Regions from separate parts of the Bradyrhizobium sp. LA2.1 genome, predicted to be linked through region 3. Evidence: predicted binding sites of a transcription regulator. Region 3 holds the regulator's gene; each other region holds the start of a gene.
The links. The regulator LexA, encoded in region 3, represses DNA repair genes until DNA is damaged. The targets are predictions, from matches to a motif close to TGTTCNNNNTGTGTTCNG.
Positions count from the first base shown of each region.

Region 1: the regulator LexA is predicted to act here: its motif matches at 4,397-4,414, upstream of recA (recombinase RecA).
Region 2: the regulator LexA is predicted to act here: its motif matches at 3,904-3,921, upstream of uvrA (excinuclease ABC subunit UvrA).

Region 1 covers NZ_JBEPQI010000004.1:332,603-340,444, reverse strand. The annotation lists gene ABIB95_RS09585 (glycosyltransferase family 2 protein) at 1-327, opposite strand, end outside; gene ABIB95_RS09575 (hypothetical protein) at 1,911-2,243, shown strand; gene ABIB95_RS09570 (hypothetical protein) at 2,935-3,084, opposite strand; gene ABIB95_RS09565 (hypothetical protein) at 3,190-3,357, opposite strand; tRNA gene ABIB95_RS09560 (tRNA-Gly) at 3,902-4,014, shown strand; gene recA (recombinase RecA) at 4,507-5,595, shown strand; gene ABIB95_RS09550 (hypothetical protein) at 5,692-6,687, shown strand; gene gcvP (aminomethyl-transferring glycine dehydrogenase) at 6,840-7,842, opposite strand, start outside.
Region 2 covers NZ_JBEPQI010000008.1:375,364-383,205, reverse strand. The annotation lists gene ABIB95_RS18860 (hypothetical protein) at 1-106, shown strand, start outside; gene ABIB95_RS18855 (hypothetical protein) at 103-801, shown strand; gene uvrA (excinuclease ABC subunit UvrA) at 829-3,807, opposite strand; gene ABIB95_RS18845 (outer membrane protein) at 4,112-4,867, opposite strand; gene ABIB95_RS18840 (outer membrane protein) at 5,013-5,777, opposite strand; gene ABIB95_RS18835 (outer membrane protein) at 5,967-6,719, opposite strand; gene ABIB95_RS18830 (outer membrane protein) at 6,943-7,632, opposite strand.
Region 3 covers NZ_JBEPQI010000023.1:15,656-23,497, forward strand. The annotation lists gene ABIB95_RS34230 (ComEC/Rec2 family competence protein) at 1-2,227, shown strand, start outside; gene ABIB95_RS34235 (GAF domain-containing protein) at 2,237-3,178, opposite strand; gene ABIB95_RS34240 (hypothetical protein) at 3,402-3,836, opposite strand; gene ABIB95_RS34245 (hypothetical protein) at 4,029-4,259, opposite strand; gene lexA (transcriptional repressor LexA) at 4,467-5,168, opposite strand; gene ABIB95_RS34255 (molybdopterin molybdotransferase MoeA) at 5,345-6,556, opposite strand; gene ABIB95_RS34260 (hypothetical protein) at 6,788-6,982, opposite strand; gene ABIB95_RS34265 (HAD family hydrolase) at 7,139-7,765, opposite strand; gene ABIB95_RS34270 (alpha-hydroxy acid oxidase) at 7,779-7,842, opposite strand, start outside.

The DNA.
Region 1 (7,842 bases), on a different contig from region 3:
GTCGTGCAGCACTTTGATCCAGTCGCCGCGACATGCGAGCATCGCGTTGTTGGTATTCTCAACCTGGCCGCGGCCGCGGTGGTTCTCGATAACGCGAATGCGCGGGTCGCTCCGCGCGTGCTCGGACAGGATGCTCCAAGTCGCGCCTTCCGGACCTTCGTCGTCGCTGATCACCATTTCCCAGTCGGCGTGCTCCTGCTGCAGCACGCTTTCAATCGCGCGGCGCACCATCTCCGGTCGGCGGAAGGTGGGTATTGCCACCGAAATGAATGGGCGGTGTTCCGAACTCTGGGAGCTATCGAACCGCTCGGCGTACAATTGATCCATTCATCGTACCTCGTTGATCGAAGCGGTCGTGGCTGGAAGTGGCAGACCCTTCTTCGGTTTGAGCCTGTTCGCAGAGCATCTTGAATCGAACCGAGCGAACGAGGCGCGTGAATGCTAGGGAGACGATCTCGATGCGGTCATCGTCCATTCGCATGAACTTTGTTCCCGCAGGCCGCGACGTTTCGAAGCGGCCGCTTGTCCGCCTTGGTGAAAGAGTGTTCTGGTTCCCCTCGGTTTCTGTCGCCGCAGCAGCCGCGCCAACGCGGTGACGGATCAAGACGGGGCGGCCAATCGAGGCGGCGTTGGTTCAGTTTCTTGCGGAGCGCCTGAAGGATTTCGCGAAGCTCTGCCGCGTTGCTTCTTTCCAAGAGGGAAGCGAGGCGCGAGCGTGATGGCGTTTTCAATCACCGGTAGATTGCCAAGGGCCGCTCGGTGACAGGTGGAGGGTGACTGCGTCCTGCCGCGACGTGCTGTCTCACCTCGCGACAATTGAACGACTTCAAATCCGGCCACGGCTCGTTTCAAAATCGGACAGTGAGGTCGGAAACAGACCACGCCCAAACCCGGGTGCTGTCCCAATTGGGACACTCGGAACATCAAGTCAGGACAGGTTGCTTGTTGGGCTTCAGAAGCAAGAACGCCGTCCGCTTAAATGAAGCGCGGACGGCGGCTTTCCAGCCCCGGGAGGGAAATTGTAAAATCCCGATATCGTTTTGTCTGCACGTCCCGTGCCAAGGTTCATCGGGCCAGCCGCAGGAATTGGGAAAACCTTCATCCTCAAGCGTTGATGCCGCCAACGCGAATGACCACGCCGGGACAGAATCCGGATCTGTGCCGGCAACGCGATACCTCAGGCGCGTCTGCTTCTAGGCTGGCTTGGGCGGTTGAAGCCCCGGCGATCTCAGCCACTCGCTCATGTGCGAGCCGGTCTCAGCCTGTCTGGCTTTGCGGAGGAGGTCCTCTCGTTGAGGACCGTGAGGCAGGGCTTTAGCTTGTTCGCGGAGGCGTTTCGCTTCTCCGGCAAGTCGTTCTTCCAGTGACACGGTCTGCGTGAAACGACGGCGCTGCTTCATGACACAACCTCGTCTTTACGGGTCCTAACCGCAGGGTTTGAGTTCAAGTGAACTTAATATGCAGACGAGCCACCTTCAGTTCCAAAGTGAACTTTTCAAAATCAAGCCGCTTCGAAATTCGCTTTGGACCAGGAGGTTGGCCCAGCACCAAAATCCCAGCGCTGTCCTAATTAGGACAACGGGACTGTCGGATTGCGACATCAATAAAAACGCCGCCCGCTTAAATATCGCGCGGGCGGCGGCTTTCCAGCCCCGGAGAGGTGGATGCAAAACCCCGGTGACGATGAGTGTGCACAACCTGTGCCAAGGTTTTATGTCACGTTGCGGGACGCCGCAGCGGGGATCGGGCCACCACGTACCGCGAATTTCTGAGAATCAGTATTGTCTCGAAGAAAGAACGTCGTGGGGGCAGTACTTGTTACGGGATTGCCGAAGGACTATTCGCCTGTCTAGCCAGATTATCGGCCTTTGACGCGAGCTTTCGGCTGATTGCGAAGACGACGTCTTCAAGTGAAAGAGGCCGCCACTGAGGCGGCGTTATCATTGCTTGCTGAAAATCCTGGAATTGAAAATGGCGGTGACTTCGAGAACACGGCCAGTTCCGTTACGAACTTCCACCGCGAAATGCTGGCCCGTCGAACCTTCCATGACCGCATCGCGGGCGGCATCGACAAGTGCGCCGAGCGCCATATCGTGTGCCGCCTCGGCGTCCAGCAGTTCGACGCCATCCTTGTCCTGCGAGAAGATGCCATCCGACCTGAGGTCGAAAAAATACTGAGCCATCGATGCTCAGCTTACTTCGGTGCCTGCAAACCCGAGGAATTGACCCACTCTTCGAGGTGACATGCGGTGTCAGCCTGCCGGGCTTTCCTCAGCATCTCATCCTTCAGAACGCCGGGCGAAAGCTCTGCCGCCCGGGTGCGGATATCGTCAGCGAAGACCCGCAGCCTGTCCTGAAGAGATACGGATTGTCTGATGCGTTGCCGTCTTTGCAAGGCGCTGCTCCCTGTTCGAGGGGGCGGGAGCGCTGTGATGGAGCGTTCTCGTCACCGATGGTAGCCACGATCCGGGCGGTGATGGTGAAAGTGTGCGCTCGGATCAGGGGATTAGCGAGTCCTCAATTTGTCCCGCCATTCGGAACTTTTACGAATTAGGACACTGCCGAATTCAACTTGGGACACAACGGCTCAAATGCGGACAGCACGCTCCGCCGCAACTAAGCGCCATGTTATTGAGCTGGGGTGTCGCCAAAGCAGAAAGAACGGGCGCGGCATGGATCCGGCGGCCAGCATCCTCAAGATTCGGGATCAACCAGTCGGTACGGAGGGGCTTCCTTGGCGGAAGGAAGACTTCACGAAACGAAAGAGGCCGCCAACCGAGGCGGCCTCACGAGACCCGGCCCATCGCCAACGCGCGCATTGTACGATGGACCGTTCCGGGTGGATGGCGCGAGAGTGTCGCGCCACAGACCGGAATCTCAATCCCTTGGTTCGAGAGTCGTTCCCGTCAGGCCGCCTACTGAGGCGGCCTTACTTCATCCGCCCACAAAGCGGGTTATCGTGACCAGAAATACGAAGCCGATCCCGGTCACGGCGAGGAAGGCGAAAAATACCAGATGCGATACATGCCGAGCTAACCCGGGCGTGCCGCCATGGTTCAGGAGGTCGGCGAGCTCTCCGCCCATCTGGTGGTCTAGGCCGAGGTTGGACGGAGAGCCGCGCGCCGGACCCCCGTCGCATGACAATGCTAGGAACGTGCCATGACAGTCGTGTGAAACTATCGGCGCCGCTCAGTGGACGTTGATCTTATCCAAAGGCAGACGAAGCTCCGCCGCGCGCTCCTGGCGATCGCGCCTGCGGAACTCATTTTCCTTCTGTTCGAATTTGATCATTTCCTGCGTGGCGGCTTCCAACAGCCGATTGCGCCTGTCCGCCTGCTGCTGCGTGTTTTCCGTCATCACCCAGACTCCCTAAACTACCAGCGGCACCATCCTCAGACAGGCCGGACACCGTGAAAAGATTCGCTGGGATTGCGGATTTATGACGGCGACGTTCCGCTCGCGGATGCACCAAACGTAACCCCCGGAATAAAACGGGCCACCGTCCTTTTCAAATCAGGCCGCTGAGGCCGGAAACAGACCAGCGCCCAAAATCCGGGTGCTGTCCTAATTAGGACACCCGATCTGGCAGATCATGACACAAATGAAAACGCCGCCCGCTTGAAATGAAGCGCAGGCGGCGGCGTTCCAGCCCCGAGAGGGATCAGCAAAATCCCGGATATTGATCAGTCCGAATGGATGACGAGAAGGTTCAACGGCACAACGCGACCAAGCTCAAATGGATGCTTGGGGGCGCTGCGTCGAACTGGGCACTGAAATCCCCCAGCCAAATAGATACGGGTAGGAGACGAGATCGTTTCACACCCGCAGAGGCGGATAGGGCGCTGCTTTTCCGTGATTCTATGAATGGCGAGCTTGCGCGTTTTGATGCAGGAAGCGCATTGCGGATGTGGCGAAACTGGTAAACGCGGCGCCTTGCCAAAGGGCCTCGAGAGACCCTTTCCAGGGCGTTGGCCCAAAAAACCGTGAGGGTTCGATTCCCTCCATCCCGCACCAAAACCACTGAGTGGAAAATGGATTGAATAGCTGACAATGCACCGCCCCAACACAGAGCGGGTAGGGCACTAGTGGTCCGTGATGCCCATCAGCAATTTGAGAAAGATCGATTAGGGCGGCGCGCTCTTCCGGGTCTGGATCGACAAGGAAATCCTTGCCGAACAAGATCAGGACGACGGCGGGAAGAAAGACATCTTCGAATGAAAGAGGCCGCCCACTGAGGCCCTGTTCATGTAGATGAACAATACGTCTGGTTCATCAATATGAATGGACGTGTTCCGTTTGCTAATGCACGTTAAAATAGCTCCAGAACAAATCAGGCCACTGCACTTTTCAAACTAGGCCGCTGCGCTCGGAAACAGGCCAGCGCCAAAATCCGCGAAAGAACATATTGCGAACTTGGAACAAATAGGGTACATTGTTTTTATCGCCGGCCCGCCCCGCCAATCGTTTGTCCCTCTAGCGAATCCTCGCCATAAGGAGCACGACCCAATGTCCAACACTGCCCTGCGTATCGTCGAAGGATCTTCCATGGACAAGAGTAAAGCTCTGGCCGCCGCGCTCTCCCAGATCGAGCGCCAGTTCGGCAAGGGCTCGGTGATGAAGCTCGGCAAGAACGACCGGTCGATGGATGTCGAGGCGGTGTCCTCGGGTTCCCTCGGGCTCGACATTGCGCTCGGGATCGGCGGTCTGCCGAAGGGGCGCGTCGTGGAAATCTACGGGCCGGAATCCTCGGGCAAGACCACGCTGGCGCTGCACACGGTGGCGGAAGCGCAGAAGAAGGGCGGAATCTGCGCCTTCATCGACGCCGAGCACGCGCTCGACCCGGTCTATGCGCGCAAGCTGGGCGTCAACATCGACGAGCTCCTGATTTCGCAGCCGGACACGGGCGAGCAGGCGCTGGAAATCTGCGACACGCTGGTGCGCTCGGGTGCGGTGGACGTGCTGGTGGTCGATTCGGTCGCGGCTCTGGTGCCGAAGGCCGAACTCGAAGGCGAGATGGGCGATGCGCTGCCGGGTCTCCAGGCCCGTCTGATGAGCCAGGCGCTGCGCAAGCTGACGGCCTCCATCAACAAATCCAACACCATGGTGATCTTCATCAACCAGATCCGCATGAAGATCGGTGTGATGTACGGCTCGCCGGAAACCACGACCGGCGGCAACGCGCTGAAATTCTATGCCTCCGTCCGTCTCGACATCCGCCGCATCGGCGCGATCAAGGAGCGCGACGAAGTGGTCGGCAACACCACGCGCGTCAAGGTGGTGAAGAACAAGCTGGCGCCGCCCTTCAAGCAGGTCGAATTCGACATCATGTACGGCGAGGGCGTCTCCAAGATGGGCGAGATCCTCGATCTCGGCGTCAAGGCCGGCATCGTCGAAAAGTCCGGCGCCTGGTTCTCCTATGACAGCCAGCGCCTCGGCCAGGGCCGCGAGAACTCGAAAGCGTTTTTGAAAGCCAACCCCGACATCACCGCCAAGATCGAGACCTCGATCCGCCAGAACTCCGGCCTGATCGCCGAGCAGATTCTCGCCGGTGCACCGGAGCGTGACGCCGACGGCGAGGAGCCGGCGGACGAGTAAGGCCTAACGCGAAGAACTTTCGCGAGGAGCGGGCGCTGAGGACGTTGAGTTGCCGACGTCGTCAGTGCCCGTTTCGTTTTGTGGGGCGCGTCGGCAATGAAGCGTGTGATCCTGACCAGTTCGTCCGGCGTTGGTCTTGCCCATGCGGATCGCGCCGACATGGTCGTCCCGTTCATCTTTCGCTTCGTTTCGGGGCCACTGCCTACCTCGCATCACCTCGAGCAATACCTGACGGGAGGCTATGTCAGAGGCGATCCGGAGGTGCGTTGGTCCGATCTTGTTGGCCGGTTGCCTCAGACCGGTCTCGCGCACAAGGAGACAGGCCTGATTTGGTTTTGCGAGACCTATGGCGTCGATCTCATCGAGCTGTGGTTCGACCCTGAGCCCAATAGTCAGTTGCAACTGATCTGGATCCTCGATTATTTGCGGTCCCATCCATCGATCACCGATCGTCTGAGATTGCGACGTGTCAATTTCGATCTGCGCGGAGCGGACGGCACAGAGCTTCGCGATCGTATGGTGCGGGAATTGGAGGTCGCGGACTGCGACTTCGAGATCGCCAACATGGCCTGGGAAGCCTACCGGGCGCCAACGCCGGAGCTCTGTTTCGGATTGCTCGGCAGGGATTTCCCCAGGCTGCCCTTCCTGAAGCCTGCGATGGAACAATTGCTGGCAGAACTGCCATCACCAATCACCGGACTAGGTACGACGGAAGCGCGGCTTCTCGACCTGATTGCGCGGGGGCACAACCGTACCAAGGAGCTGTTTCAACCGGACGGTCCGCTGCAAACGCGCGTGTTCGATCAATGGGAATTGGGCCCGCTGCTCGAAGGGCTTGGGTCCGGCCCAATGCCGGTGATCACGGGTCTCGATCCGAAACTCGCGACGCTGGCCCCGCACGATGCGCGAGGCCGCAACGCGGCCTTTCGCCGAAGCCGGCTATCGCTCACCGAATTTGGGGAAGCGGTCCTTGAAGGCCGGGAGGATTTCCGCCGTCAAAACCCGATCAGACGCTGGTGGGGCGGTACGCTTCTCACCAACGAACGGCTTTGGCGGTGGGACCGAAAGAACCGTTCGCTCCTTGCACCCTAGATACGCGTTCGGGGCCGTAGGGTGGGCAAAGGCGCGCAAGCGCCGTGCCCACCATATTCCAACGCGCACAAAGGTGGTGGGCACGCTTCCGCCTTCGCTCTTCGAGCTACGGCGGACAAGTCGCTTTGCCCAGCCTACGAAGCTACGATCCCTTACTCCGCGGCCTCCGCGTAATCGCTCACCGGCGGGCACGAGCACACCAGGTTGCGGTCGCCGTAGACGTTGTCGACGCGGCCGACCGGGCACCAATATTTGTCGGTGCGCGAGGTGCCCGCGGGGAAGCAGCCCTCGGCGCGGGTGTAGGCGCGCTTCCAGTCGTCATCCGCGATGTCGTGCACGGTGTGCGGGGCGTGGCGCAAAGGCGAAGCCTCGATCTTGAAGCGGCCGGCCTCGACCTCGGCGATCTCCTTCCGGATCGCGATCATGGCGTCGCAGAACCGATCCAGCTCCGCCTTCGATTCCGATTCGGTCGGCTCGATCATCAGCGTGCCCGGCACCGGAAAGCTCATGGTGGGGGCATGGAAGCCGTAATCGATCAGGCGCTTGGCGATGTCGTCCACGGTGACGCCTGAGGTCGTCTTCAGCGGGCGGGGATCGACGATGCACTCATGTGCGACGCGGCCCTTCGCGTTCTTGTAGAGCACCGGGAAGTGCGCATCGAGGCGCGCGGCAATGTAGTTGGCGTTGAGGATCGCGATTTCGGTTGCGCGCTTCAAGCCGTCGCCGCCCATCATCAGAATGTAGATGTAGGAGATGGTGAGGATCGACGCCGAGCCGAACGGCGCGGCCGAGACCGGGCCGACCGGAGCTTCGGCTTGCGTCGCCGGGTGACCGGGCAGGAACGGCGCGAGATGCGCCTTCACGCCGATCGGGCCCATGCCGGGGCCGCCGCCGCCATGCGGGATGCAGAAGGTCTTGTGCAGGTTGAGATGGCTGACGTCGGCGCCGTAATCGCCGGGCCGGGATAGGCCGACCTGCGCATTGAGGTTGGCGCCGTCCAGATAGACCTGGCCGCCATGGCCGTGGACGATGTCGCAGATCTCGCGGATGTGCTCCTCGAACACGCCATGCGTCGAGGGATAGGTGATCATCACCGCGGCGAGATCTTTCGAGTGCTTCTCGGCCTTGGCGCGGAGATCGTTGACGTCGACGTCG
Region 2 (7,842 bases), on a different contig from region 3:
CCATTGGCGGCGAAATATTGGTAAAGAGCTGAATCCGTTTGAAAAATTCATTATGGGATGGGCGGGGCAGAAAGCCAATCAGCCCAACTGGGATATCCCTTTATGATCGATGCCTCAACGTTCGCGATTTCTTACAATGCATTCTGGCACGCGAATACTCCGACGTGTGAGCACTTCATTCGGCGGCTTAACCTCAATGGACTTGATCGCGTGCACCCGCCGATGCCGGCCTCGAATACAACAAGTAGGCGCGCACTTATCGCCGAGTATGCTTTCTCACTGTTTGTCGAGCGGAGGAAGGCACAGATTGCCGAGAGCGCTTTCGATGAAAAGGTTGCTTGGTTGGATACTGTCAACCGACTCGCTCCGTATGCCATTCAAGGGCTCGATATACAGAGCGAATTGAGCGACGAAGAGGAGCAAGAGGTAGATAGGCTGACTAATCGGCTGGAGCTATTCTTTAATGCGTCTAGGCCGATTGTTTTGAGGCCGCAGTTCGCGGGGTGCGGTTATGTCGATGCCTCTGAGGGGGACGTGATCTTTGGTCAAACGCTTTTTGAAGTGAAGACGGTCGAACGTCCGGTGCGTAGTAGTGACATCAGACAGACGATAACGTACGCCGCGCTCAATGCGGCGTCCAACAAGTTTGCCCTTGATAGTGTCGGCCTATTCAATCCAAGAAGAGGCCAGTATTGCACGCTAGATTTGGAGCAAGTGTGTTTCGAGATCTCCGGGATGTCGGCTCAGGAGCTGTTAACCGTTATCATCCAAGCCCTCTCAAGCGGCGAAATATCTAGATAATTCGTAGCACGTGAGAGCGTTGAGCAATCACTCCGCCGCCTCGCTCGTGCTCCGCCGCTTCGGCTTCCGCGCCTTCTTCAGCACCGGCTCCAGAAACTTGCCAGTATAGCTCCGCGGCGCCTTCGCGATATCCTCCGGCGGGCCCCAGGCGACGATCTCGCCGCCGCCGTCGCCGCCCTCGGGGCCGAGGTCGATGACCCAGTCGGCGGTCTTGATGACTTCGAGATTGTGCTCGATGACGACGACCGTATTGCCCTGCGCGACCAGCTCGTGCAGCACCTCCAGCAGCTTCTTGACGTCGTGGAAGTGCAGGCCGGTGGTCGGCTCGTCCAGGATGTAGAGCGTGCGGCCGGTGGCGCGCTTCGACAGCTCCTTGGCGAGCTTGACGCGCTGGGCTTCGCCGCCTGACAGGGTCGTCGCCTGCTGGCCGACATGGATGTAGTCGAGGCCGACGCGGTGCAGGGTCTGGAAGGTCTCGCGCACGCGCGGCACCGCCTTGAAGAAGTCGGCGGCTTCCTCGACGGTCATGTCGAGCACGTCGGCGATGCTCTTGCCCTTGAACAGGACCTCCAGCGTCTCGCGGTTGTAGCGCTTGCCCTTGCAGACGTCGCAGGTGACGTAGACGTCGGGCAGGAAGTGCATCTCGATCTTGATGACGCCGTCGCCCTGGCAGGCCTCGCAGCGGCCGCCCTTGACGTTGAAGGAGAAGCGGCCGGGCTCGTAGCCGCGCGCCTTCGCTTCGGGCAGGCCGGCGAACCATTCGCGGATCGGCGTGAAGGCGCCGGTGTAGGTCGCGGGATTCGAGCGCGGGGTGCGGCCGATCGGCGACTGGTCGATGTCGATGATCTTGTCGATGTGCTCGAGGCCCTCGATGCGATCGTGGGGCGCGGCGCCTTCGCTGGCGTTGTTCAGCTTGCGGGCGATGGCCTTGTAGAGCGTGTCGATCAGCAGCGTCGACTTGCCGCCGCCGGAGACGCCGGTGACGGCCGTGAACAGGCCGAGCGGAATCTCGGCCGTGACGTTCTTGAGGTTATTGCCGCGCGCGTTGACCACCTTGATGGTGCGGCGATGGTTCGGCGGGCGCCGCTCCGGCACCTCGACCTCGAGCTCGCCGGTGAGATATTTGCCGGTGAGAGATTTCGGGTTGCGCATGATCTCGGCGGGCGTGCCTTCGGCGACGATGTTGCCGCCGTGCATGCCGGCGCCGGGGCCGATGTCGAGGACGTAGTCGGCGAGCAGGATCGCGTCCTCGTCATGCTCGACCACAATCACGGTGTTGCCGAGGTCGCGCAGGCGCTTCAGCGTGTCGAGCAGGCGCGCGTTGTCGCGCTGGTGCAAGCCGATCGAAGGCTCGTCCAGCACGTAGAGCACGCCCGTCAGTCCCGAGCCGATCTGCGAGGCGAGGCGGATGCGCTGGCTCTCGCCGCCGGACAGCGTGCCGGAGGAGCGGGACAGGGTGAGGTAGTTGAGGCCGACGTCGAGCAGGAAGGTGAGGCGCTCGCGGATCTCCTTGAGGATGCGGCCGGCGATCTCGTTCTGCTGCGTGTTCAGCGCTTCGGGCACGGTCTCGAACCATTCGCCGGCCTTCCTGACCGACAGCTCCGAGATCTCGCCGATATGCTTGCCGCCGATCTTGACGCAGAGCGCTTCGGGCTTCAGCCGGAAACCCTTGCAGCCCTCGCAGGGGACGTCGTGGAAATACTTTGCGAGCTCCTCGCGCGCCCACTCGCTCTCGGTCTCGCGATAGCGGCGGTTGATGTTGGTGATGACGCCCTCGAACGGCTTCTTGGTGTCGTAGGAGCGGACGCCGTCCTCGTAGGAGAACTTGATCTCGTCCTCGCCCGAGCCAAGGAGGATCGCGTTCTGCGTCTTCTTCGGCAGATCCTTCCATTTGGTGGTCAGCGTGAACTTGTAGTGCTTGCCGAGCGCGGTCAGCGTCTGAATATAGTAAGGCGACGACGACTTGGCCCAGGGCGCGATCGCGCCCTTACCGATGGGGAGCTCCTTGTCGGGGATGACGAGGTCTTCGTCGACATGCTGCTCGACGCCGAGGCCGCCGCAGGCCGGGCAGGCGCCATATGGATTGTTGAACGAGAACAGGCGCGGCTCGATCTCCGGAATCGTGAAGCCGGAGACGGGGCACGCGAATTTTTCCGAGAACAGGATGCGCTCGGGCCCGCTCTTGTCGTGGATTTTTGCGGTCTTCTTCTTCTCCTCGACGGGCGCAGCCGCTGCAGGTGCATCGGCGAACTCGACGACGGCGAGGCCCTCCGCGAGCTTCAGCGCGGTCTCAAAGCTTTCGGCGAGGCGCTGGCCGATGTCGGCGCGCACCACGATGCGGTCGACCACGACGTCGATGTCGTGCGGAAATTTCTTGTCGAGCGTCGGCGCCTCCGCGAGCTCATGGAAGGTGCCGTCGATCTTGACGCGCTGAAAGCCCTTCTTGAGCCATTCGGCGAGCTCCTTGCGGTACTCGCCCTTGCGGCCGCGCACGACGGGCGCGAGCAGATAGAGGCGGGTGCCTTCGGGCAGCGCCAGCACGCGGTCGACCATCTGCGAGACGGTCTGGCTCTCGATCGGTAGGCCCGTGGCGGGCGAATAGGGCACGCCGACGCGCGCCCAGAGCAGGCGCATGTAGTCGTAGATCTCGGTGACGGTGCCGACGGTCGAGCGCGGGTTCTTCGACGTCGTCTTCTGCTCGATCGAGATCGCCGGCGACAGGCCGTCGATCTGGTCGACATCAGGCTTCTGCATCATCTCCAGGAACTGGCGCGCATAGGCCGACAGCGATTCGACGTAGCGGCGCTGGCCCTCGGCATAGATGGTGTCGAAGGCGAGCGAGGATTTGCCGGAGCCGGACAGCCCCGTGAACACCACCAGCTTGTCGCGGGGAATCTCGACGTCGACATTCTTGAGGTTGTGCTCGCGCGCGCCACGGATCGTAATTGCGCGCAGGCTGGATCCCGCGTTCTGCTGTTGGCGCTTCGCCTTGATCACTTCATCCATCCGAGTTGCCCTCAAGGAATCCCAAAGGTGCGCGATCGCGCCAACAAAAAAGGCGCGCGTCGCCCGGAACCGGGATCGGCGCCGATGGGTATGGCAGCGAACGTAGGAAGAACGGGGACGGATTTCCAGTGGCGTGTGCGAATCGTCAACGGATTGTTGGCGCGCTGGCGGCATCTGGCAGGAGCAGGGCCCCCGGAACATGCGAAGGGCCGGCGCGAGGCCAGCCCTTCGTTCGCGTTTGAATGCGGATTTGGGGCAATCCGCACATGATCAGGACTTGGAGGTTCCTGTGGGAAGCTTTGTCTCAGTATTTGGCGACGACCGGGCCGCCCCAGCGGTAATTGATGCGGATCAGGCCCATGTCGATATCCTGGCCGATCCGGTCGGTGCGCTGGGCGAAGCCGCCGACGAGCGTTGCGAAGTCGGCGCTGTGATGGCCGAGGAAGACATGGTTGTACTCGCCGCCGACCGACCAATTCTCGGCAAAGCCCCATTCCACGCCGATGCCGATGGTGTAGCCCCAGCGGGTCTGGTTGACGCTGTTGAACACCGCGGCCGGGACGCCGGGGACGAAGGTGTCGTACTTGTCGTGCGCCACCGCGGCGCCGGCCTTGCCATAGAAGAGCAGGTTGTTGACGGCGTAGCCCATCTGGCCAGTGAACAGGCCGAAGCTGTCGATCTTGGTCTGGTTGGTGAACAGCGGCAGCGCCACGCTGACATTGCTGCCCTTGAAGTCGGCCCAGTTGCCCTGGCCCTCGATGCCGAACACCCAACGCGACTTCTGCCAGCGATAACCGAGCTGTCCGCCGACCGTGCCACCGCCCGCATTGTGACAGCCTTCGCCAACGGCCGGATCGACAGCGATGCCGAGCGCGCGGGTCACGCCCCAGCAGGCATGGGCCAAGCCGCCGCCGCCGTTGATGCCGGCATAGATGCCGCTCCAGTCGTAGACGGGAACGGCGGCCGTCGGCGCCTTGTAGATCGGGAGATCGGCGGCGGTAGCCGGCGCGACCGCGCCAAGTGCGAACAGGCTGACCGCAGCCAGCATCCACGTCTTCATGTCACGTCCCCAACTCGCCAAAGCCATTCGCGGACGCCTTGCGCGCGCCTCACGACTCCAAGACGGTTGGGTGCACCCTCGCGCGAAAACAAAAAGGCCGGCGCAAGGCCGGCCTTTCGTAACGCGATGACGTCGGAGGCGAAGATCAGTATTTGGCGATGAGGGGGCCGCCGAACCTGTAACTGACGCGGGCCGTTGCAATGTCAACGTCCTGGCGGATCCGATCGGCGCGCGAGAACGTGCCGTTGTTGAACGTAAAGCGGTTGTCGCGCGATCCCATGAAGCCGTGCACATAATCGACGCCGACCACGATGTTGGGCGTTACGCCGAAATCGAGGCCAGCACCAACCGCTCCGCCCCAGCGCGTTTCATTCGCCCTGTCGAACACGAAGCCGGTGGCGGTGGTGAAGCCTTCGTATTTGTCGCTCACAACCATCGCACCACCCTTCGCGTAGAACAGCACATCGCTCCAGGCGTAGCCGACCTGGCCGGTCACGAGACCGAAGGCGTTGATCTTCGAGCGGTCTGAGCCGACGCCGCCGGCAGCCAGGCTCGGTCCATTGGAGCCGCTAAGGTGAGCCCAGTCGCCCTGGCCTTCCACGCCGAACACCCATGACGCGCTTTGCCAGCGAAAGCCGGCCTGGCCGCCAGCCACGCCGCCGGTCGCGGTGTGGCAGCCCTCCGATGCGGGGGGAGTGACCGGCGCACCGAGGATGTTGGCGACGATGTCCCAGCACTTATGGCTCCAGCCGCCACCACCGTTGGCGCCGATGTAGAAGCCGCTCCAGTCGTAGACCACGGCGATCATCGGGGCAGGAGCTTTGGTGTAGGGGCTCGCCGCCAGATCGGCCGCCGAAACGGACGTGGTCATCGCGACTATGCCGGCGGCGGCAAGCATAAACTTGTTCAAGACGGACCCCCCAAGGCCAAAGTTGTTGCGATCTTCGATACAACCTTCGAGGTGCGACAGTCTGTCACCGGAGGGTCACAGCGCGCCGAAAAATGGAACTTGTCCGCAAACGCTCATGCCGTACGCGCGAAAACAAAAAGGCCGGCGCAAGGCCGGCCTTTCGTAACGCGATGGCGTCGGAGGCGACGGTTAGTACTTCGCCACGACCGGGCCGCCGAAGGTGTAGTTCACGCGGACCGTGCCCATGTCGACGTCCTGCTTGATACGGTCGATGCGGTCGTTGATGCCGAGAAACGTGAACGAGTTGTTGCGCTTGCCCATGAACAGATGGTCGTATTCGATCGCAACGGACCAGTTCGGCGCGAAACCGAATTCGAGGCCGGTGCCGACCGCGCCGCCCCAGCGCGTCTCGCTTGCACTGTCGAGGACAACGCCGCCGATTAGACCGTTGTACTTGGCGTGCGTGACGGCCGCGCCGCCCTTCACGTACCAGAGCACGTTGTTCCAGGCATAGCCGACCTGGCCGGTGAACAAGCCAATCCCATCGATCTTGGTCTGGTTGACCAGCGGGGGCGGGGCAAGCACCAAGCTCGTATTCGAACCCTTCAGGTTGGCCCAGTCGCCCTGGGCTTCAAGGCCGAACACCCAGTTGGCCGACTGCCAGCGATAACCGACCTGGCCACCGACGACGCCGCCGGTCGCATTGTGACAGCCTTCAGCCGTGTCCGGACCCGCAAAGCCGAAGATGTTGTTGACATCCCAGCAGTTGCGGCTCGAGGCGCCGCCGCCGTTGATGCCGAGATAGAAGCCGGACCAGTTGTAGACCGAGGCCACAGCAATGGGCGCCTTGGTGTAGGGGCGGGCCGCCAAATCGGCCGCCGAGGCGGGAGCCAACGCGCTGAGTGCGAACAGACTGGCCGAGGCCAGCAAAACCTTCTTCATTTCAATTCCCCAGTTTCGTTTCTCTTTGTCGGCAAAAAACGGCCGACCCAATGACCCAACCGATGTCATCGCTCTACACCATTGAAGCCGAAGGTTGTGTCACCGGGATGCCACAGCTCTCCCCGAAAACGCTGGGAATCGGTTGGCCTGGATCGGTACGCGCAAAAACAAAAAGGCCGGCGCAAGGCCGGCCTTTCGTAACGCGATGCGTTGGAAGCGAAGCTCAGTACTTCGCGACCACCGGGCCCCCGAAGTGATAGTTCACGCCGACCTGCAGGGTGTGGAAGTTGAGCGTGCCGGTGGGCAGGGCGCCCGAGAAGTAGGTCTCGCCGCCGAGGCTGCGATAGAGGTACTCGCCCTTGACCGACCACTGCGGAGCGAAGAACGCCTCGACGCCCGCACCAACGGTCCAGCCGGAGTGCCACTTGCTGTCCGACGCGGTCAAGCCGAGAGCGGAGAGGCTGATCTTGTTGTCGATCCAGGCGTAGCCGCCGGTGCCGTAGAACAGGACCTGATTGACGGCGTAGCCGATACGGCCGCGCATGGTGCCCATGGCATCGGTCTTCGAGCTCGCCGTTGCGGTCACAACGCCGAAGCCGGGAACAACAGTGGCGCCGGTCACCGAAGCGCTGACGTCAGCCCAGGAACCATCCGCCTCGACGCCGAACACGACGTTGCCAGTCTGCCAGTTGTAGCCGGCGGTGCCGCCGACGAAGCCACCCTTCATCTTCGGGTCGCCGGAACCGTTTTCCCAGGCGCCGCCGCCGACGATACCGAGGTAGAAGCCGGTCCAGTTGTAGACCGAGGCCACCGCCACCGGAGCCTTGGTGTAGGGGCGCGCCGCGAGATCAGCGGCCGAAGCCGGAGCAGCGAGAGCGAACAAACAGGCCGAAGCCAACAAAACCTTCTTCATTTTCAAACTAATCCCAGTCCCGGTTTCTGTTTTTGCCTTCCGTGCGTTCGGAAGGACATCGGACGCCGTGGTCCAACTGATGTCGTGCTTACACGAGCAAAGCCGCAAGTTGTGTCTCCCAAAAGCCACAATAATCGCAAAACGTAACGGTGACTGACCTATAATTCCCGTTGCCCACGCAAAAAGGCCGGCGCGAGGCCGGCCTTTGAT
Region 3 (7,842 bases):
CGTCGGCCGAGCTGCATCCGCGGGCGGCCTCGTGCCGGCAGGGTTCGACCTCTGGACGTCGCTGGCCGGGACCCTGCGCGAATGGGCGCGCGCCGAGGCCGGCGCCGGGCGATTGTTGCCGTGGGTGCCGGTCGCGTTCGGCGGCGGCATCGCGCTCTACTTTGCCGCCGATCATGAACCGGTGCTGTGGGTCGTTGCCGCAACGGCCATCGCGCTCACGCTTGGCGCCGTGCTGTTGCGGCGGAGCCGGTTGTTTGCGCCGGCGATCATGATCGCGGCGGTCGCGGCCGGTCTTGCCACGGCGACCTGGAAGACCGCGCGGATCGCGCACACGGTGCTGGCAAAGCCGCTTTATTCCGTCTCGCTGTCGGGCTTCGTCGAGACCCGCGACATCCGTGAGCGCACCGACCGTTTTGTCCTTCGCGTCACCGCGATGGAGGCGCAGCGCAGCGACGTCAAGCTCGAGCGCGTGCGCCTCTCCGTGCGCAAGGGGACTGCGCCCGAGGTCGGCAGCTTCGTGCAGTTGAAGGCGCGGCTGTTGCCGCCGTTGTCGCCGGTGCGCCCCGGCAGCTATGACTTTTCGCGCGACATGTTCTTCCAGGGCATCGGCGCCTCCGGATTCGTGATGGGCACGATAGCGGCATCGGTGCCGCCGGATGCCGGTGGCTTGCGGCTGCGTTATGCCGCCTTCATGCAGGGTCTGCGCGATGCGATCGACGCGCGCATCCGCGCCACGCTCGAGGGTGACAACCGGGCGATCGCGACCGCGCTGCTCACGGGCCGGCGCGATGCGATTACCACGCCCGTCAACGACGCCATGTTCATCTCGGGGCTCGGACATGTGCTCTCGATTTCCGGATATCACATGGCGGTCGTCGCCGGCGTGGTCTTCTTCGCGGTGCGCGCGCTGCTGGCGTTGATCCCTGGAATGGCGGCCGGCTTTGCCATCAAGAAATGGTCGGCGGCCGCGGCACTGGTCGCAGCCGCGTTCTATCTGCTGCTGTCGGGCGCGGAGGTCGCGACGCAAAGATCGTTCTTCATGACCGCGGTGGTGCTGATCGCGGTCATGGTCGATCGCCGTGCCATCACCTTCCGCACGCTGGCGGTGGCCGCGCTAATCGTGCTCGCGGTCGCGCCGGAAGCGCTGGTGCATCCAAGCTTCCAGATGTCGTTCGCAGCAACGCTCGGACTGGTGGCGCTGGTGCAGATCGGCATGCCGAACTTGTTTGCGTCGCCAGATCATTCCGCGACCGCGCGGATTGCAATGTGGGGCGGGCGCGAGATCGCGATGCTGTTCCTGGCCTCGCTGATCGCGGGGCTCGCGACCACGCCCTATGCCGCCTTCCATTTCCACCGCGTCACCCCGTTCGGCGTGCTCGCCAACCTCGGGGCGATGCCGGTGGTCTCGGCCCTGGTGATGCCCGCGGGCCTGTTGGGCTTGATTGCAGCGCCGTTCGGACTCGATGGTCCGTTCTGGTGGCTGATGGGGATCGGCATCGACTGGATGGTTGCGGTGTCGCGCTGGGTGGCCGCTTTGCCGGGCGCGATCGGCCGTATCTCGGCTTTCGGCATCGCACCGCTGATCGCTGCAAGCTTGGGGATCATCGTGATGGGCTTGTTGCGCACGCCGTTGCGCTGGGCCGGCGCGGTGGTGTTGTTGGCCGCGATCCTCTGGGGACTGTGCGCGCGGCAGCCCGATGTCCTGATCGCCGGTGACGGCCAGAGTGTCGCGGTGCGGGGCAGGGATGGGCACCTGCAACTCATCAGGTCGAGCAAGGACAGTTTTCTTCTGAAGGAATGGCTCGCCGCCGACGCCGATCCGCGCGACGCCGGCAGTGCCTCTCTGGCCGCCGGCGTGTCGTGCGACGAGGCTGGCTGCGTCACGCCGCTCGCCGACGGGCGCCTGGTCGCGCTGGCCTTGCGCATCGATTCATTGGCTGACGATTGCAGCCGGGCCGCGCTGGTGGTGACGGCGCGGCCGGCGCCGCCGGATTGCGCGGCGATGGTTGTCGACCGTCAGCGTCTCGCAAGGCAGGGCGCGCTGGCGCTGACGCGAAGCGGCGACGGCTTCGCGGTTCAGGCGGCGAAGGCAAGGGGGGCAGACCGTCCGTGGTCGCCGGCGGCGGCCGGCGAGGCGGATTTCAGCGCGAGCCTTGCGCCGCAGGCGGCGGCTCCCCGCAACCGCGACGCGACGCCATCGGAAGCGGACCTGCAGGCTGAGGATTGAGCGGACGGGTTACAGATACCAGGCCAGCACGGCGTCGAGCCTGGCATTGCCGATCACCGGCAGGACGACCATCTGGCTCAGTCCAGAGGCGCTGGCCTGCGAGGCCGCGACCGAGCCGTCACGCGCGAGATCGTCGTTGAGCGCGGGCATGCCGGTGGCCCAGGCCCCGCCGATGCTGCCTTCGCCTTTGGCGATGGATTTCGTCGCATAGAGCGCGGCGAGGTCGGTCTGCGCGCTGCAATCGCCGGTGCGGAAGACCAGCGCCGAACGGGCCTCGTCCGGGACCCAGATCTCGAAGCGTCGCGCAATCGGGGTCGCCTGCGCCGAGAGAAATGTCAGCACCCAGGTCTGATCGGTGCCGGTCCAGTAGGGAACGCCGACGCCGAGATTGATTCCGACCTTGGCGGCGTCCTCCCAGCGCAGAAAACTCCTGGCATCGTGCAGGTCCTTGATGATCAGCGGCAGGCCGGCTTTCCAGATGCGGCCTGGAAGGCCGAAGCCGCGCGGAAATCTGGTGTGGCGGGAGTTGAATTCGAACATGTCGGCGGTGCCGTAATAGCCGTCGACGAGCCCCATCTCGTGGGAGGTTTCGGCATCGTTGTGCCAGAGCTCGATCGCGCCGACATGGGCCTCGTCGTCGCCGCAGAACAGCACCATGACGGCTTGCAGGAATTCGCCCGAAAACACGGGCACCGCCACGCCGCAGGTCAGCCCGGCGGCGATGGCCTGATCGGTCCGCTTGAAATAGGAATCGGTGAATCTGGTGAGGATCACGGGGTGGCCGCCGGCCCAGGCCTTGCCGGGAAGTCCCTCGTCATATCCGAAGTGCAGATCCTCGCTCACGTCCCTAAACGCGGACAACCCTTCGCCGTAGAGGCCGCCGCCGAATTCCAGCCGCATGCGCGTGCGGTCAGGCACCCAGAGTTCAACGACGCGAATGAAGGTCTTCATCGAACGTGCCCGCCGTCTCAAGTCGCACCAAGCATCGGCCATTTGGCTGCGGAACGGACGTTCAAAATTCAGGCAGGACAGCGCAAACTTCGTGCGGTGGGAGACGCCACGGCTTGGTCCGCCCGATGGCGTTTCGCGGGACACAAACGACACCATCTCGCCGGCCTCGGCCGGCGATGGCGATTTCAATCCTGGCCCGACCTGCCGGCCGGGAATGGCTGCATCAGCCGATCGGCAGGCGGGTGATGGTTGTCCGGCTGTCGGTGATGGTCTGCGGCTTGTGCTCGCGCTCGCCGAGCGGCTGGGTCACCGGTAGCTGCAGCACGGTCGCACGCTGGCCTTCGACCAGCTGCGTCACCAGCACGGATTTGCCGTCGGGGAATTCGATCGCATCATGATGGCGATCGGGAATGTGCGGATCGATCTTGCCGAACTTGCCGACGCGCGAATTGACGGTGCGCGTCCAGATCCAGCGATTGTCGTAGCGGACGTTGTCGGCGAAGGCGAGCTCCGTCCCCGGGAGCAGGCAGACCGCGACGGTCGGATCGGCCGCGGAGGCAAAGCCGCGCGTCGAGGTGCCGCGGAAGGTTGTCGTGACGATCGTCTCGCCGACTTCGGCGGGACGCGACGCGACGGCATGCAGGCTGTAGTCACACATCGGGTGCTCCTCATGCAGGGATAGCGACCCACGTCTCTTAATCGAGGCGCAGGCCTCTATCAGAGTGGAAATACCAAACGTTCTGCCGGGTTGTAGGCAAATCTACGGCTCGCCGCCGCAGGCCGCAATCACATTAACTTTCCCGAATCCACCAGGAACAAAGCCCGCCCCTTTGCATTCTGCAGGCGCGTGTCAGCGCCCCGCAGGCGCCGACCAGCCGGAATATTGCCAGCCCGGCCGCGACGGTTGGCCGACGGCGTCGAGGGCCCTGCGGACTTGCTCGCCTACGGCGGTGTCCTTGCGGACATGGGGCCGCGATTGCGCGGCCAAGGCTTGCACGGCCAAGGCTTGCACGTCCAAGGCTTGCGACGCTGATGCTGCGATCAGCGCCACAGCAATTGTGCTCAGAACGATCCGGCGCATGACTTCTCCTCGAACCTGAAGGCCGCGAAGCAGGGCTGCTTCGTGCGGCGTGCCGAGGATTTACCGCTGGAGGAGGGGCCGGATAATCTGCGCGAAACCAGAAAGACTATCCAGCGGAAGCGGACAATCGTCCGCTCCAATCTCGGATCGGCGATGCCGATCGAAAGCGCGCGGGGCGCGAAATGACCAATACCGGCGCGTCCGGTATCAATACTTCCGGTACAGCCCGATCAGCTTGCCCTGGATCTTCACCCGGTTGGGCGGGAGGATGCGGACCTCATAGGCGGCGTTGGCGGGCTCGAGCGCGATCGAGGCGCCGCGGCGGCGGAAGCGCTTCAGGGTTGCTTCCTCGTCGTCGATCAGCGCCACCACGATATCGCCGGTATCGGCGCTCTCGTTGCGCTGGATCAGCGCCATGTCGCCGTCGAGAATGCCGGCCTCGACCATGGAATCGCCGCGCACTTCGAGCGCGTAATGTTCGCCCGAGCCGAGCATGTCAGGCGGTACGCTGATGGTGTGGCTGCGGGTCTGCAAGGCCTCGATCGGCGTACCGGCCGCGATGCGGCCCATCACGGGGACCGCGACGGGGCGCTCGCCCTCGTCCGCCGGTGGGCTCGAAGTCGTGCGGACCTTGCCGAGATTGCCTTCGATGACGCTCGGCGTGAAGCCGCGGCGGCTGCCGGCAGCGGCCTGAAGCTCGGGCAGCTTGATCACCTCGATGGCGCGGGCCCGGTTGGGCAGGCGCCGGATGAAGCCGCGCTCCTCGAGCGCAGTGATCAGGCGATGGATGCCCGATTTCGAGCGCAGGTCGAGCGCGTCCTTCATCTCATCGAAGGAGGGCGGCACGCCGCTTTCCTTCAGCCGTTCGCTGATGAACCGCAGGAGCTCGTATTGTTTGCGCGTTAACATCTCGACCAAAATCCCCCGGTTGATGTCGTTCGATTCCGAGACGCTGAATTCAGCAGTAAGCCGCTACATTCTCGAAACAAATCATGAACGGACACTATATGTTCGATACATGTTCCGCAACTGCTTAATTTACCGTGAACGCGACAAAGTTCGCGGAACGCACGCGAACGAAGCGCTTAGACGGGCAACCGCAAGACCTCGCAAGGCGTGCCGGCTTCGGCCTTCGACGCGAATGGCGCGCGCACGAGAAGTGCCTGTGCCGCAGCGAGATTCGCAAGCAGCGAGGAATCCTGGTGATTGACCGGAAGGGCGACGAGCGTGCCGTCGTCGCGCAGCTCGAGGCGTGCGCGCAGGTAATCCTCGCGCTGGTCGTTGGCGCCGACATCGCGGCCGAGCACCGCGCGTTCGCGGCGGTGATGAATCATCGAACGGCCCGAAAGCGCGCGAATCAATGGCACCATGAACAGGAAGCCGCAAACGTAGGATGACACGGGATTGCCGGGCAGGCCGATCACACGCATCGCCCCGAGCCGCCCGTTCATCATCGGCTTACCGGGCCGCATCGCGATCTTCCAGAACGCCATCGAGATACCTTCGTCCCTCAGCGCCTGCTGGACCAGATCGTGGTCGCCGACAGAGGCGCCGCCGGTCGTGATCAGGATGTCCGCGCCGCTCTCCCGCGCGCGGCCGATGCCGGCCGTGGTGGCCTCCAGCGTATCGGCGGCAACGCCGAGGTCGATGGTATCGGCGCCCTCGCTGCGGGCGAGCGCGTGCAGGGCGTAGCCGTTGGAATAGACGATCTGGCCGGGACCGGGCGTGGTGCCCGGTATCACCAACTCGTCGCCGGTCGCGAGGATCGCGACCTTCGGGCGTCGTCGGACTGGCAGTTGCGGGTAATTCATGCCGGCGGCGAGCGCGAGGTCGCGCTCGGTGAGCCGGGCCCCCTTGCGCAGCAGCACGTCGCCTTCCGAGAAGTCGACGCCGGCGGGGCGGATGTGCCGCCCCGTTACGGCGGCTTCCTTGATGGTGATGCGCTTGCCGTCCGTGATCGTGTCCTCCTGGATCACGACCGCATCAGCGCCATCGGGAACGACACCGCCGGTGAAGATACGCACGGCCTCGCTGGCGCCGACCGATCCCGCAAACGGGCGGCCCGCCGCGACCTCGCCGATCAGGGTGAGCTGGGAGTCGATCTTGGCCGCATCGACCGCGCGCACCGCATAGCCGTCCATTGCCGACATCGCTTGCGGCGGCTGCGTGCGCCGCGCGGCGACGTCGCGCGCGAGCACACGGTGGAAGGCCGCGTCGAGCGCGATCATCTCTTCAGGCAGCGGCTCTGCGCCCGCCAGCACCGCGGCGAGCGCGTCGGAAACCGGCATCAGGGCCACGGGTGAAAACTCCTGCTGGGCCCGTTCGGGCAAATCGGCGGCGAGAGTTCTAGCCGAGTGCAGGCGCAGAGGCAAAACAGTGGCCGCGCAGGATGATTTATCCTGCGTCATCCGCTCTGCGATGAAGGGTGAGCATCACGTCCGCCGCGGCATGATCCAGAAGGCGAGACAGACCGGTACGAGGATGGCCATGGCGAGGACGAGAAGGACGAGAGCCACGGCCAGCATCGGTCAGCCCCCCGGCGGCTTGTACGGACTGACGTCCGGCGCTGCGGGGCCCTGATCCTTGTCAGGCAGCGGGTCGGCCTGGGATTTCAGGTCGGCGGCCTTGCTGATCAGCTTGGCGGAAAGCTCAGAATCCGAGGTGGTCCTGGCGAATTTCATCAGCAGAGAGGCCTGCTTGGTGAGGTAGGTTTTGCCCAACACGACGATAAGCCCGATGTAGAATTCCCAACGGACTCATGAGTCCTGAGAGGGGCAATCGTTCCTGGAGCTCTGTATAAAAATGTACAAAGGGTTTTGGTTCCTCGCCCCCGGGGCAAAATAGTTCCATTCGCGGCCCGTCGGCTTGCCGGCCAGAGATCAGATGCCGAGCGCCTTGAGGGCGTTCCCGACGTCGCGGGGCGAGGTCACGTGGACCGTGGTCAGGCCGCGCGACCGCGCTCCTTCGATGTTCGCGGCAAGATCGTCGAAGAACACGATACGGTTCGCCGGCACGCCGATCGCGGCCACGACATGGTCGAAGGCCTCCACATCCGGTTTGCGCAGGCCGATGCTGGACGACAGATACAGCTCGCGGAAATGGCCGAGCAGGCCAGCATATTCCTTCGAGAAGTGGTCCACATGCGGCCGGTTGGTGTTGGAGAACGCGTAGAGCGGCAACTGCTTTGCCGCACGCGGCAGCAGCTCAGCGATATCGGGCATCTCGCCGGCGAAGATTGCGTTCCAGCCCTCCAGGAACTGCGCGTCCGAGATGCCGATCCCGAGCGCGACACGCAGCGAGTCAAAATAGGCCTCGTCGCTGATCTTGCCGACCTCGTGCAGCCGGTAGGCTTCGCTGTCCCGCACATAGCGCGCGACGATGGCTTCCGGCTTGCAGCCGGCATGTCCCGCCCAGCAGGCGATCGCCTTGGAGAAATCGATGTCGAGCACGACGCGCCCGAGATCGAACAGCAGCGCGTCCGCGCTGCCGGGAGAGAGCGAGCTCATTGCATCCTTTCACTCAATATCGATAGGGGTCGTGGTCGAACAGCGGGAACGCGCTAAACACGCTCGGCGCATTCGTT